Gemmatirosa kalamazoonensis: one gene and its partner. The protein of the gene in region 2 binds, or shares a complex with, the protein of the main gene of each other region. Links are inferred from orthologs where the notes say so. Each region holds a gene or a part of one and is shown on either strand. Other genes may lie near its edges. The genes, in order: accD and accB.

Region 1 (7,111 bases), 160 kb from region 2 along the record:
GGCGACGAGCGGGAGATGGAGGTGAAGGGGCGCGACCTCGTCTCGGGCATCCCGAAGACGGTGCGCGTGCACTCGAGCGAGATCCGCGAGGCGATCCAGGAGCCGATCCAGCAGATCGTCGACGCCGTGCGCCGCGCGCTCGAGATCACGCCCCCGGAGCTCGCGTCGGACATCGTGGACCGCGGCATCGTGATGACCGGCGGCGGGGCGCTGATCCGCGGGCTCGACATGATGCTGAGCCAGGAGACCGGGCTGCCGATCCACGTCGACGACGACCCCCTCACCTGCGTGGTCCGCGGTACCGGCCGTATCTTGGACGACGAGGAGAAGTACTGGTCGGTCCTGACGACCTGAGGCCGCGATGGCGACGAGAGCTTCGCGCGTAGGCAGCGTCATCGACAACGCGCTGCTCGGTACCTGCTTCCTGGGGTCGCTCATCCTGCTGTTCCTGCCGGTGCAGCTGCGCGATCGCTCCGCGGCTGCCCTCCGGCGGACGATCGTCGCACCGTTCGCCGAGCTGCAGCGACGGGCCGAGCTGATGCGCGCGGCGTTCGTCTCGTACGACGAGCGGATGGATCGGCTCGCGCAGATCACGCGGCTCCAGATCGAGTACTCGGCCGTGCGGAGCGAGAACGAGCGGCTCCGGAAAACGCTCTCCCTCGGATCGCGGCTGAGCTGGGGTTTCGTGGCCGCCGAGGCGACGCCGGCGCAGCTCGAGAGCGACCTCGTGTCGCGGCAGATCCTGCAGACGTTCAGCGTCACGGCGGGGTCGCGGGCCGGCATCCAGCCGTTCACGCCGGTCATCAACGCCGACGGGCTGGTCGGCATGGTGCAGACGGCCGACGCCTCGTCGTCGATCGCGATCTCGTACGCGCATCCGGACTTCCGCGTGAGCGCGACGACGCCGAACGACTCGGCGTTCGGGGTGGTGCAGGCGCGGCTCGGCTCGGGCAAGGAGCTCGGCCTGCTGGAGATGCGCGGCGTGCCGTTCCGCTCCCCGCTGAAGGCGGGACAGCTCATCATCAGCTCGGGGCTCGGCGGCACCTATCCGCGCGGCATCCCGGTCGGTACGGTCATCCGCGAGGTCTCGACGCCGGAGAAGTGGGCGCGGACGTACCTGCTGCAGCCGGCGGCGTCGCTCGCGAACCTCGGCCCGGTCTTCATGCTGCTGAAGAAGCGGTCGGACGAGGGCGTGACGACGATCTGGATGAGCCAGGCCTCGGCCGACTCGGCGGCCCGCGCGATCGCGGCCGGCGGCGACTCGCTCGCCCGGGTCGCGGCCGAGCAGGAGATGGCCGCCCGACGGGCCGCGCTCGACTCGCTCGGTCGTGAGCAGGCGCGCGCCGACTCGGCCGCCGCGCCGCGCCCGGTGCCGCCGCAGACGACGCCCGCCGCGACTCCGCCGTCGGCCGCGCCGCGCCCGGCCGCCGCCGCGCCCTCGGCGGCGCCGCCGCGCCCGACGACGACCACCACGCCCACGTCGACGACGCCGGCGCCACGGCCGGCGACCGCGGACACCGCGGGCCGCACCGCCAGGCCCACCGTGCCGCGGCCCACGGTGCCGCGGCCCACGGTACCCGTGCCCGGGGCCCACCTGTGAGCTTCGGCGCCGGTCTGCGGGTCGCGCTCGCGTTCGTCGCGCTCGTGCTGCTGCACTACACGCTGCGCCCGCTGCTCGGCTGGCGCGCGCCGATCGACTTCCTGGTGATCGCGGTGCTGCTCGTGGCGGTACGCATGCGCCCCGGGCTGGCCGCGGTGCTCGGCTTCATCATCGGGCTCGCGTCCGATGCGCTGACGCCGTCCGCGTTCGGGAGTGGGGCGCTCGGCATGAGCGTCGTCGCGTATCTGGCGTCGTGGCTGAAGGCGGTGTTCTTCGCCGACAACATCGCGCTCAGCGCGATGTTCTTCTTCGTCGGCAAGTGGACCTTCGATGCGTTGTACCTGGTATCAGAGCGGCGCCTGCAGGGTCCCGAGCTGGTGATGCAGCTGCTGCTCTGGTCCCCGCTCGCCGCGACGGTGACCGCGCTGTCCGGCGTGCTCCTATTGCTGTTGCTGCGGCCACTGCTGGGCCGCTCTCCGGGATGAGCTTCCATCCGAACGACATCGCCCGCCGCTCGCGGGGCGCCAGGGTTCTCCTCGTGGCGTCGTTCGTCCTGCTCGGCAGCGCGTTCTATCGCGCACAGGTGCTGCACCACGCCGAGTACGTCATGCAGTCCGAGGAGAACCGGCTGCGGGAGGTCCCGCTTCCCGCGCCGCGCGGGATCATCTACGACCGCAACGGCAAGGTCATCGCCGAGAACCTCCCGGGCTACACGGTCTCGGTGCTGTCGCCGAGCCCGGACTCGCTGCGCGAGACGCTGCGCCGCCTGAACGCGGTGATCCCGTTCACGGACGACGACATCGCGACCGCGGTGCGCCGCTTCAACCGCGCCCCCAACCGGCCCGCCGTCATTCTCGCCGACGCGAACTTCGCGCAGGTCTCGGTGCTCGAGGAGCACCGCACGGAGTTCCCGAGCCTCATCATCCAGAGCACGCCGAAGCGCTGGTACCCGGACGGCCCGTCCGTCGCGTCGATCATCGGCTACACGGGCGAGATCTCCGAGGCCGAGCTGACGAAGCCGGAGTTCAGCGCGTACAAGGCGGGCATGCGCATCGGGAAGGGCGGCCTGGAGCGGCAGTACGAGAACGTGCTGCGCGGCCGCGAGGGCTATCGGTTCGTGGAGGTCGACGCGCGCGGGCGCGTGGTGCGCGAGGCGCCGCGCGACGACCAGCAGCCGGAGGCCGCGCCTGCGCTGTACACGAACATCGACCTCGATCTGCAGAAGCTCACGCAGTCGCTGTTCGGCGACACGCTGCAGGGCGCCGCGGTGGCGATCGATCCGCAGACCGGCGGCGTGCTCGCGCTCGTGTCCGCGCCGAGCTACGACCCGAATCGCTTCACGGGCGGCATCCCGAAGGCGTACTACGACTCGCTGAACACCGACCCGCGCCGTCCGCTGTACAACAAGGCGATCCAGGGTCGCTACGCGCCGGGGTCGACGTTCAAGCTCGCCACGGCCATCGCGGGGCTCGAGAAAGGGCTCGTGAATCTCGACACGCACATGGACCAGCCGTGCACGGGCGGCTTCTCGTTCGGCCGCGGCTACTGGCGCTGCTGGGACAAGCGAGGGCACGGGAACGTGAACCTCGCCCAGGCCATCGAGAAGTCGTGCGACGTCTACTTCTACCAGCTCGGCCTCAAGCTGCAGCTGTCGGAGCTCGTGGCGGGCGGGCTGCGCCTGCACATGAACGACCGCACGGGGATCGACCTGCCGAGCGAGATGCGGCCGCTGTTCCCCTCCGACCCGCGCGAGTACTTCCGGAAGAAGTACGGGCGCAACTTCGTCCCCGCGTCGACGGCGATCAACATGTCGATCGGCCAGGGCGAGAACGCGCAGACGGTGATCAACATGGCGCGCTTCTACGCCGCGCTCGCGAACGACGGCATCATGCCGCGTCCGACGATCGCGCGGCTGCAGTCGCCGCGGCAGCGCGTGTACAACCTGCCGCCGGACCAGCTCGCGGGCATCCGTAAGGCGCTCGCCGGCGTCGTGTCGGAGCGCGGGACCGCGGCCGGCGCGGCGATCCAGGGCGTGGCGATCGCGGGCAAGACGGGCACGGCGCAGAGCGGCCAGTTCGATCCGGCCACCGGCAAGGAGCTGAACCACGCGTGGTTCACGGGCTTCGCGCCGGCGGACAAGCCGCGCATCGTGGTCGCGGTGATGCTGGAGAAGGTGCCCTTCCACGGCTCGGTCTCGGCACGCATCGCGTCGCAGATGATCAGCTTCTACCTCAAGGCGCAGGCGACCGTCGACGAAGCGGTCACGAACGGCGGATGAGGCACCGTCTGCAGGCGGCCGACTGGCCGCTCGTCGTGTGCGCGCTGCTGCTGTCGGTCTACGGCATCGCGATGGTGTACTCCGCGGGCCAGGTCGACCCGAGCGTGATGAACGCATTCGTCGCCGGCGCGTGGAAGCGGCAGCTCGTGTGGTTCGTCATCGCGTTAGGCGGCGCGTACACCGTGTCGCGCGCGTCGACGCGGCTGCTGGAATGGATCGCGTGGCCCGGCTACCTGTTCGGGCTGTTCCTGCTCGCGGTGACGCTGGTGTTCGGCTCCGGCGCCGGGACCGCGGCGAGCATGAAGGGGTGGCTCACGATCGCCGGGCACCGCCTCGGCCAGCCGGCGGAGCTCGCGAAGCCGCTCACGGCGCTGATGCTCGCGCGCGTGCTCGCGCAACGCGGCGAGGAGCCGAAGTCGCTGCTCGACCTGTGGAAGCCCGCGGTGGTCGTGTTCGTGCCGTGGCTGCTCATCATGGCGCAGCCGGACCTCGGCTCCGGCATGGTGCTCATCGGCATCCTGTTCGCCATGCTGTTCTGGGCCGGCGTGCCGTGGCCGATGCTCGTGCTGCTCGCGAGCCCGGTGGTGAGCCTGCTGCTCTCGTTCAGTCCGACGTTCTGGGGGACGTGGTTCCTCCTGCTGCTCGCGCTGCTGTTCTGGTACAAGCCGTACCTGGCCGAGGGTGTGACGCTCGTCGTGGCGAACGTGTTCATGGGCGTGCTCGCGCCGCTCGTGTGGGACAAGCTGAAGCCGTACCAGCAGCGGCGCCTGCTCGTCTTTCTCGATCCGCAGAACGATCCGCGCGCGTCGGGCTACCACGTGATCCAGTCGCAGGTGGCGATCGGCTCGGGCGGGTGGTTCGGGAAGGGGTGGACGCTCGGCTCGCAGAAGCGGCTGGCGTTCCTCCCCGCGCAGCACACCGACTTCATCTTCGCCGTCGTGGGCGAGGAGATGGGGTTCATCGGCGTGTCGATCGCGCTCGCGCTGTTCCTCGTGCTGCTGCTGCGCTGCACGCGCATCGCGTCGCGCGCCACGGACTCGTTCAGCTCCCTCGCCGCGTTCGGGCTGGCCGCGAGCTGGTTCGTCCACGTCATGGTGAACGTGGGCATGACGCTGAACCTGATGCCGATCACCGGCATCCCGCTGCCGTTCTTCTCCTACGGCGGCTCGTTCATGCTGATCTCGTGGCTGGCGATCGGGGCGCTGGTGCGGTTCTCCGCGGAGGGAAGGGGTCGCGGCGAGCATTTGGCGATCTAGATCACAGGGGTGCCGTCTGAGGCCGCCTGGCGACAGATTTCACCCCCATGGCCTGGTTCCGGAAAGACAAGAAGCCTCGCGTCCCGCGGCGCGAGCGTCTCGAGATCCCACCCGATGCCTGGGAGAAGTGCGAGGCGTGCGGACACACGGACATCCGGGAGAAGTTCGTCCGGAACCTGAACGTCTGCCCGGTCTGTGAGTACCACCGCCGCGTCCGGGCCATCGAGTACGTCAACATCCTCCTGGACGAGAACTGGGAGGAGACCGACGACGACGTCCGCTCCGTGGACCCGCTCGGCTTCCCCGAGTACCCGCAGCGCCTGAAGAAGGCGAACACGAACGCGGGCGACGGCGACGCGATCATCACCGCCTCCGGGTCGATCGGCGGCATCCCGGCGAACCTCGGGGTGATGGACTTCGCGTTCATGGGCGGCTCGATGGGCTCCGTGGTCGGCGAGAAGATCGCCCGCGCGGGACAGCGCTCGCTCGAGAAGAAGCACCCGCTCATCCTCATCTCGGCGTCGGGCGGCGCGCGCATGCAGGAGGGGGTGCTCTCGCTCATGCAGATGGCGAAGGCGTCCGCCGTGCTGTCGCAGCTGGCCGAGCGACGCGTGCCGTACGTGTCGATCCTCACGAACCCCACCACGGGCGGCGTGAGCGCCAGCTACGCGATGCTGGGCGACATCATCCTGGCCGAGCCGGGCGCCGTGATCGGCTTCGCGGGACCGCGCGTCATCAAGCAGACGCTGGGGCAGGATCTCCCCGAGGGATTCCAGACGGCGGAGTTCCTCCTCGACCACGGCATGCTCGACGACGTGGTGCACCGCCGCGAGCTGAAGGGGACGCTGGAGAAGCTGCTCCGGCACATGTTGGGGCGGCCCGCCGCCGTCGGGGCCGCAGCGTCCTGAGCGCCGGGCAGCTCGCCGCCGTCGCGCCACACGCGACGGGCGCCTACCGGGCAGCGCTGGAGCACCTGTTCGCGCGCACCACCGGGGGCAGCCGCTACGGTCTGGAGCGGACGCGGGCGCTGCTCGCCACGCTCGGCGACCCGCATCTCGCGTTGCCCGTGCTGCACGTCGCCGGCACGAACGGGAAGGGGAGCACGGTGGCGACGCTCGACGCGCTGCTGCGCGCGCGGGGGCTGCGCGCGGGCCGCTACACGTCGCCGCACCTCGTCGACTTCCGCGAGCGCATCGTGGTCGACGACCGGCCGATCACCGAGGACGAGGTCGTGGCGTTCGTGCACGCGCACACGGCGAACGCGGAGCGCATCGGATCCACGTTCTTCGAGTTCACGACGGCGATGGCGTTCGACCACTTCGCGCGCGCCGGCGCCGACGTCGTGGTGGCGGAGACGGGGCTCGGCGGCCGTCTCGATTCGACCAACGTCGTGCAGCCGCTCGTGTCGGCCGTCACGTCGATCGGGCTCGATCACACGGAGCTGCTCGGCGACACGCTCGACGCGATCGCGCGCGAGAAGGCCGGCGTGTTCAAGGCGGGACGACCGGCGGTCGTCGGCGAGCGCGACGCCACCATCCGGCACACGCTCGCCGCGCTCGGCGAAGCCGTGGGCGCTGCTCCCGTGCGCGTGATCGCCGACGAGACGACGCTGTCCGACGTGGCCGTCACGCCGGACGGGACGCGCTTCACGATCGATGGGGCGCTCGGGCGCGGCGCGCTCGCGACGCCGCTGCTCGGCCGCTTCCAGGCGGCGAACACGCTCGTCGCACTCACCATGCTCGATGCGGCGGGCGATGCGTGGCGCCTGCCACTGGACGACGCGGCACGCGCGCTCGGCGCGGTGCGGCTGCCGGGCCGCTTCCAGCGCGTGGGACGCTGGGTGTTCGACGTGGCGCACAACCCGGACGGCGCGCGCGTGCTGGCCGATACGCTGCGTACGGTGTCGCTGCCGCGGCCGCTGTCGGCGCTCGTCGCGGTGCTCGCCGACAAGGACTGGGCGGCGATCCTCACCGAGCT
Region 2 (7,106 bases):
TCCATGAGCTTCACGCCGGCGGCGTCGAGCTCGCGGCGATTCACCTCGGGGTTCTTCGGCGGCGGCGCGCTGAGAAGCTGCTTCGGCGGCCGCTCGAGCATCGTCCCTTCCGGCGGATGCTCGGTCGCGGTGATCTCGGCCTGCACGCGATCGGCGGCGCCGAGCGACTCGTCGCCCTTCGCGCGCTTCTTCTTGCGGTCGCCCTTCGCGTCCGCGTCGAGCGCAGGGTGCGCCGCCGGCGCGGCCGCCGCGACGGCCTCCATGGCGAGCACCGGGTCCACCGCCGGCATCTCCTCCGGCGACGGCTCCAGCACGACGGCGAGATCCTCCGACGCGTCCTTCCGGCGACGGCGCTTCTTCCCGTTAGGCAGCGCCGCGGCGTCGGCGCCGTCGACGAGCGACGGGCCGAGCACCTCCTCGTACGTGAGCGGCGGCGGCGGCGGGCCGGCGATGAGCGCGCGTAGCGGGCTCCAGGCGAGCGTCGTCACCGTGAGCACGCTGAGCGCGAGCAGCACGACGAGCCACGCGCCGACGGCGCCGAACAGCTCCGTCGCGTAGAACGCCACGAACCCGCCCCACAGCCCGGCGGCGAGGCTCTCCTCGCGGCCCACGTGCGTGGCGAGCGCGGTGACGATCGGCGCGAGCAGCACCATGCCGCCGAGGAACAGCAGCCAGTCGCGGTCGGAGCGCTTGTCGAGACGCCCGAACAGCCGCAGCGCGTGCACGGCCGGGGCGATCGGCACGAACAGCGAGCCCGCCCAGCCGAAGCCGGCGAGCAGCGGGCCGCCGACGACGTCGCCGAACGACCCGAACGCGCCGTGCGCGATCGACGGCGGGAGCAGTCGTGCGACGACGGCCCCTGCCAGGAAGCAGGCGGCGATCAGGAGGGAAACCGCGGAGAGCTCGCGCTTGAGCGCCGTCTCGCGGGGCAGTTCGGGAGGGAGGGTGCCGCGGGTGGGAGGAGGGGCGTCGTGACGCCCCCCCGGCGGGACTCCCGGGAGGGCGGGTGCGCCCATGAGCTAACGCTCCCAGTCGGGTCCGAGCTTCACAATCTGACGGTCCACGTAGACCGGCACAACGGGGTGCGCGTCGATCGCGGCACAGAGCGGGAGGTCGCCGCCGAAGCCGGCCGCCACGAGCGCGCGGCCGTGCTCCGACTCGGCGAGCATGTCCTCCACCCGGTCGCCGTGGTGCCGGTCGAGCAGCGCGCACACCTGCGCCGCGTCGTTCAGCAGCACCCCGGCCAGCCGGCGCATCACGCCGCGGACGTAGCGCCCCGCGCAGGCCGCGTCCTCGCGCGAGAAGTACCGCTCCCGCCCGGCGCAGACGATCGTGATGTCCACGCCGCCCCGCGCCGCAGAGCGCAGGTATGCGAGCACCGGCGACACATTGACGTACGAGGCCACCACGATGTCACGCGCCCCCTGCGCGGCGACGAGCGCGGGGGTGCCGTTCGTCGTCGACATCAGGATCGTCCGCCCCTCCACCGCGTCGGCGGTGAACTCGCGCGGCGAGTTGCCGAGGTCGAAGCCCGGCACGGGGAGCATCCGCCGCTCCCCGGCGAGCCGCACGTCGCGCCGCTCGAAGCTCTTCGAGCGGCGGATGACCTCCTCGGCGCTCTCCAGCGGAACGACCGAGCGGGCGCCGTGGTCGAGGGCGGTGGCGATCGACGTCGAGGCGCGGAGCACGTCGATGACGGCAACGACCCGACCGGCGACGTCGGCCGGGGTGACCGATGCCGCCCCGAACACGACGTCGAGGCGCACCTAGCTCGGCTCCCGCGCCGACGGCGCGGCGTCCCCGCGCTGCAGCTCGGACCGGATGCGATCGAACTCGCGCTCGAGCCACTTCGTGTCGACGTCGCCGGCCTGGAACTGCGGGTGCTGCATCACGCGCGCGAGGAACGGCGACGTCGTGGTGACGCCCTCGATGATGAGGCTCTCGAGCGCGATCTGCATGCGCTTGAGCGCCTCCTCGCGGTCGCGTCCCTGGACGATGAGCTTCGCGATGAGCGAGTCGTAGAACGGCGGCACCGTGTAGCCGGCGTACACGTGCGTGTCGAGCCTGACGCCCGGGCCGCCCGGCGGATGGAACACGTCGATGCGCCCCGGCGACGGCTGGAAGTTGCGCACCGGATCCTCGGCGTTCACGCGGCACTCGATCACGTGGCCGCGCAGCGGCGGCATGCCGTCGACCGACAGCGGCTGTCCCGCCGCGACGCGGATCTGCTCCTTCACGAGATCGACGCCGGTCAGCATCTCCGTCACCGGATGCTCGACCTGGATGCGCGTGTTCATCTCCATGAAGTAGAACGACCCGTCGGCGTTCAGCAGCATCTCGATCGTGCCCGCGCCGACGTAGTCGATCGCCTTCGCGCCGCGCACCGCCGCCTCGCCCATGCGCGCGCGCAGATCCGGCGTCATCACCGGGCACGGCGCTTCCTCGACGAGCTTCTGGTGGCGACGCTGCACCGAGCAGTCGCGCTCCCCGAGGTGGATCACGTTGCCGAACGTGTCGCCGAGTACCTGGAACTCGACGTGCCGCGGACGCGTGAGGTACTTCTCGACGTACACGTCGCCGTTGCCGAACGCGGAGAGCGCCTCGGAGCGCGCGAGCTGGAACGACCGCGCGAAGTCGTCGGGCTCCGTCGCGACGCGCATGCCCTTCCCGCCGCCGCCCGCCGCCGCCTTGATGATGACCGGGAAACCGATCTCCTGCGCGAAGCCTAACGCTTCCTCGGCCTCCTCCACGGGACCCGGCGTGCCGGGAACGACCGGGACGCCCACCGCGGCCATCGCCTTGCGCGCGGCGGCCTTGTCGCCCATGACGCGGATCTGCTCCGCCGTCGGACCGATGAACGCGATGCCGGACGCGGCGCACGTCTCCGCGAACTCCGCGTTCTCCGCGAGGAAGCCGTAGCCGGGATGGATCGCGTCGGCGCCGGTGATCTCCGCCGCGGCGATGATGCGCGGGATGTTGAGATACGACTCGCGCGACGGGGGCGGTCCGATGCAGACGTCGTCGTCGGCGAAGCGCACGTGCAGCGACTCGCGGTCCGCCTCCGAGTAGACGGCGACGGTCTGGACGCCGAGCTCGCGGCAGGCGCGGATGACGCGCAGTGCGATCTCGCCGCGGTTGGCGATCAGGACTTTCTTGAACATCACCCGTTCGGGTCGATGCGGAACAGCACCTGCCCGTATTCGACCGGGTGCGCGTTGTCGGCCACGATCTCCTTCACGACGCCGTCGTACTCGCTCTCGATCTCGTTCATGATCTTCATCGCCTCGATGATGCAGACGATCTGCCCCTTCGAGACGCGCTGCCCGACGCTCGCGTAGGACGGCGAGTTCGGATCGGGCGCCGAGTAGAACGTGCCGACCATCGGCGACTTGATCTCGAGGAGCTTCGAGGCCGGCGCCTCGCCGCGCGCGCCGGCGCTCTCCGCGATCGCGCTCATCCCATCGGCCGGCGTCGGCATCGACGGCGCGACCGGCGCGGGGAGCATGGCCGGCATCGCCGGCATCGCCACCGGCGCGGCGACCTGCATCGTGCCGCGCTGCTGCGGCGTCTTCGAGATGCGGAGCTTCATCCCCTTGTCCGAGGAGATCTCGATCGAATCGACGGACGACCCGTCGAGCATCTCGATGAGCTTCTTGACGTAGCGCAGATCGATCATGGGAGCGGAAGAAGGGGCGCGTGGATCACGACAGCTCGATGAGGTCCCGCGGAAAGCGTGTGAGGATCTCCGGTCCGGTGGGCGCGAGGTGCACGTCGTCCTCGATGCGCACGCCGCCCCATCCGGGGAGGTAGACACCGGGCTCGATCGTCACCACGGCACCCGCGGGCAGCGCCGACTCCGCGCCACGTGCCAAGCGAGGCGCCTCGTGCACGTCCAGGCCCACACCGTGCCCCAGACTGTGCCCGAACGCCTCGCCCAACCCGCGCTCGTCAATGTAGTCGCGCGCTAGCGCGTCGGCATCCCGACCGCGCATGCCCGCCCGGACGTGCGTGCAGGCCACCGCGTTGGCCTCGCGCACCACCTCGTAGACCTCGCGCTGCCGCGCGTCCGCCGCGCCGAGCACCACGGTTCGCGTGATGTCCGAGCAGTAGCCGCCGACGATCGCGCCGAAGTCGATGAGCAGGAAGTCGCCGCGCGCGAGCAGGCGGTCGGCCGCTCGCGCGTGCGGCAGCGCGGCGCGCGGCCCACTCGCGACGATCGTCTCGAACGGGAAGCCCTCGCTCCCCTCGTCGCGCAGCGCACGCTCGAGCGCACCGGCGACGGCGAGCTCCGTCATCCCCGGTCGCACCTGCGCGAGCGTCTGCTGCAACGCGCGCTCGGCCACGGCGGCCGCGTCGCGGATGAGCGACACCTCCTCCGCCGCCTTCCGCTCGCGCAGCCGCTCGAGCACGTCGATCGTCGGCCGCCACGTCCATCGAGCGCCGCCCTCGAGCAGGCGCTGGAAGTCGCGGTGCAGCAGGTGCCCGCTCTCGAAGCCGGCGACCTGTACGTGCGTGAGCTGGGCGAGCTCGCGCCACAGCCCCGTCCAGAGGCTCTGCGGCTCGATGACCACGTGCGCGAGCTCGCCCACCTGCTCCGACGCCTGCGTCTGATAACGGAAGTCGGAGACGAACAGCACCTCGCCGCGGCCGGTGACGAACAGCAGCGCGCTCGTGCCCGCGAACCCGGTGAGGTACCGGATGTTGGAGAGTCCCGTGACGAGGATGCCGTCGAGGTGCAGCCGCGCGAGATCGTCGACGAGCGCAGCGAGCCGTTCGGATCGTCGGTCGGTCACGCTGGTCAACCCGCTGTAGAAGGAGAACCGCTCTGCGCTCGCGCGCGCAGCGTCGCGACCAGCCCGCGCAGCGCGAGCTCGTAGCCGTAGGTGCCGAACCCGCACAACACGCCGAGCGCCGCCGACGCGAGCATGGAGCGATGACGGAAGTCCTCGCGCGCGTGAACGTTCGTCACGTGCACCTCGACGAACGGCACGCCGACGCCGACGAGCGCGTCGCGCAGCGCGATGCTGGTGTGCGTGTACGCGCCCGCGTTGACTACCGCGCCGTCGGCGGCGCCGGCGAGCGCCTGGATCGCGTCGACCAGCTGGCCCTCGCCGTTGTGCTGCACGCACCGCACCGAGGCGCCCAGCTCCCTGCCCACCTCGAGCAGGCGCGCCTCGACGTCGGCGAGCGTCGTATGGCCGTAGAGGTGCGGCTCGCGCCGCCCCAGCAGGTTCAGGTTCGGGCCATTCACGACGACGATGTTCACGAGTCCCGAAGCCCCCGCAGCCACGCGTTGAACTCGGCGAGGTCGTGCTCCTCGGACTCGGGCGCCGCGGGCGCCGGCGCGGGAGGCGCCGGCGGCGCCGGCTCGGCGGCGGGCTCGGGCCGGTCCGCAGCACGAGCCGGAAGCAGCGGCTCCGCGGCCGACGCGTCCGCGCTCAGCGCGCCGGCCCACGCACTGGCGGCCCACGCGTCCCGCTCGGCGACGGGCTCGGGACTCGGCTGCGGGGTCGGCTGGGGGATCGGTTCGGGCATCGGCTCCGGCATCGCTTCGGGCTCGGGTTCGCGCGCTGGCTCCGGCGCGGCCTCCGCCGCGGGTTCCGGGCCGCCACGCTCGGCGAGCCCGCGGAGAAACGCACCGGCGGTCTCCCCGGCCGGCGTCGACGGGTGCAGCCGGTCACGCAGCTCGCGCGTGCGCCGCGCGAGCCCGGCGTCGTCCGGGCGCTGCGCGACGAGCCGCTCGAAGATCGCGAGCGCCTCCTCGTCGTGTCCCTGCTCCAGGCACAGCTCGGCCATCGTCTCGGTCGCGAACGCGTCCGACGTCACGAGGTCGTGGGCATCGCCCTCCTCGGGGATCCACGGATCCGGTGCCGGTGGTGCCGGCGGCCGCTCGGCGACGATCGACGTGTCCGCGGCGGGCGGCTCCTCCAGGTCGACGGTGGGCTCGAGCCGGTCGAGCGCCTCGTCGTGGGTCGGAACGAGGTCGAGGCCGACGACCGGGTCGAACGCGCCGGCGTCGACGAGCTCCGACGGCGGCCGCTCCGAAGCCTCCTCGCGCGACTCCTCGCGCACCTCGTCGCGCTCGTCCTCGGCGACCGGCGGCGCCCACTGGAAGTCGTCGTCGAGCAGGTCGATGAACCGGCCATCGGTCGGCTCCGGCTCACCCGGCGCGTCGGGCGGCACGACGTGCTCCACCGGCGGCTCCGTCGCGAGCGCCTGTGGCGGCTCCCAACCCGCGTCGTCGGTCAGCTCGGCGACCTGCCCGACCGGGGCCGGAGTGACGGCGGGCTGGTTGCTCGGGTTCAGCGACTGGAGCAGCTCGGCGATCTGGTCGTTGTAGGGGTCCGTGTCGAGCACCCGGCCGTACCACCGCCGCGCCGCGTCCGCGTCGCCGGTGACGTGGGCGATGTCGCCGAGGTGCCGGAGCGCGATGAGGTTCTCGGGATCGAGCTCCACCGCGCGCTCGAAGACCTGTCGCGCCTCGGCCAGCTCGCCGGCCTCGAACAGCGCCTGGCCGAGCACAACGTGACCGCTCATGTGCGTCGGGAACAACCGCAGCTGGGTGCGGCAGAGCGCGATCGCGGTGCCGAGATCGCCGGCCTTCCGGTACTCGTTGGCCAGCGGAGCGAAGTACCGCCGGGGATTCTCGTCGAACTTCGACCGGAGCTCGTCGATCCGAGCGGAAGCGGCCATTCAGGTCCCTCGGCGGGCGGACGGCAGAGTCAGGCGCAGACTCCGACGGGGTGGAAGCCGGGATAATACTCGGGCCGCCGCGGACAGGTCAACCGCGCCACCGCGCAGAAGTCGGTTGCTCCCTTGATTTTAGCTGCGTTTCCGGGCTAGGTTTTTTGGCTACGCGCTCCCGCGCGTCCCTCGTTCGTCCCCCCTCGCTTCACCGCCTCACGCCAGGAGTTACGCGCCGTGCTGCAATCGATGCGGAGCGCCGCCAAGTACGTCTGGATCATCATCGCGATCACGTTCGTCGGCGGCTTCCTCTTCGCGCAGGCGTCCGGTCTGCTCGGTCGCGCCCCGGTGACCACCACGACCGCCGTCGCGAAGGTGAACGGCGCCGAGATCCTCTACACGGACTACGAGCGCGCGGTGCA

Evidence for each region.
Region 1: the proteins of accB (region 2) and accD are in contact, whole or in part, in a solved structure (PDB 8UXZ), measured with the Escherichia coli proteins. The link is inferred for Gemmatirosa kalamazoonensis from one-to-one orthologs.

The regions. Positions count from the first base shown.
Region 1 is NZ_CP007128.1:3,921,957-3,929,067, reverse strand. The notes cover bases 4,144-7,111. They hold accD (acetyl-CoA carboxylase, carboxyltransferase subunit beta), read left to right. Parts: upstream 4,144-5,181; coding sequence 5,182-6,042; downstream 6,043-7,111. Other genes in these bases: J421_RS17070 (bifunctional folylpolyglutamate synthase/dihydrofolate synthase), read left to right, coding at 6,039-7,111; rodA (rod shape-determining protein RodA), read left to right, coding at 4,144-5,134. Outside these bases: J421_RS17100 (rod shape-determining protein), read left to right, coding at 1-354; rod shape-determining protein MreC, read left to right, coding at 362-1,600; rod shape-determining protein MreD, read left to right, coding at 1,597-2,085; mrdA (penicillin-binding protein 2), read left to right, coding at 2,082-3,878; more of rodA, read left to right, coding at 3,875-4,143.
Region 2 is NZ_CP007128.1:4,077,863-4,084,968, forward strand. Bases 1,919-4,881 are described here. They hold accB (acetyl-CoA carboxylase biotin carboxyl carrier protein), read right to left. Parts: upstream 3,677-4,881; coding sequence 3,161-3,676; downstream 1,919-3,160. Other genes in these bases: accC (acetyl-CoA carboxylase biotin carboxylase subunit), read right to left, coding at 1,919-3,161; J421_RS17805 (M24 family metallopeptidase), read right to left, coding at 3,702-4,793; aroQ (type II 3-dehydroquinate dehydratase), read right to left, coding at 4,799-4,881. Outside these bases: J421_RS17785 (FtsK/SpoIIIE family DNA translocase), read right to left, coding at 1-1,016; J421_RS17790 (2-phosphosulfolactate phosphatase), read right to left, coding at 1,020-1,766; more of accC, read right to left, coding at 1,767-1,918; more of aroQ, read right to left, coding at 4,882-5,266; J421_RS17815 (tetratricopeptide repeat protein), read right to left, coding at 5,263-6,693; J421_RS17820 (SurA N-terminal domain-containing protein), read left to right, coding at 6,934-7,106. UniProt on the Escherichia coli protein: This protein is a component of the acetyl coenzyme A carboxylase complex; first, biotin carboxylase catalyzes the carboxylation of the carrier protein and then the transcarboxylase transfers the carboxyl group to form malonyl-CoA.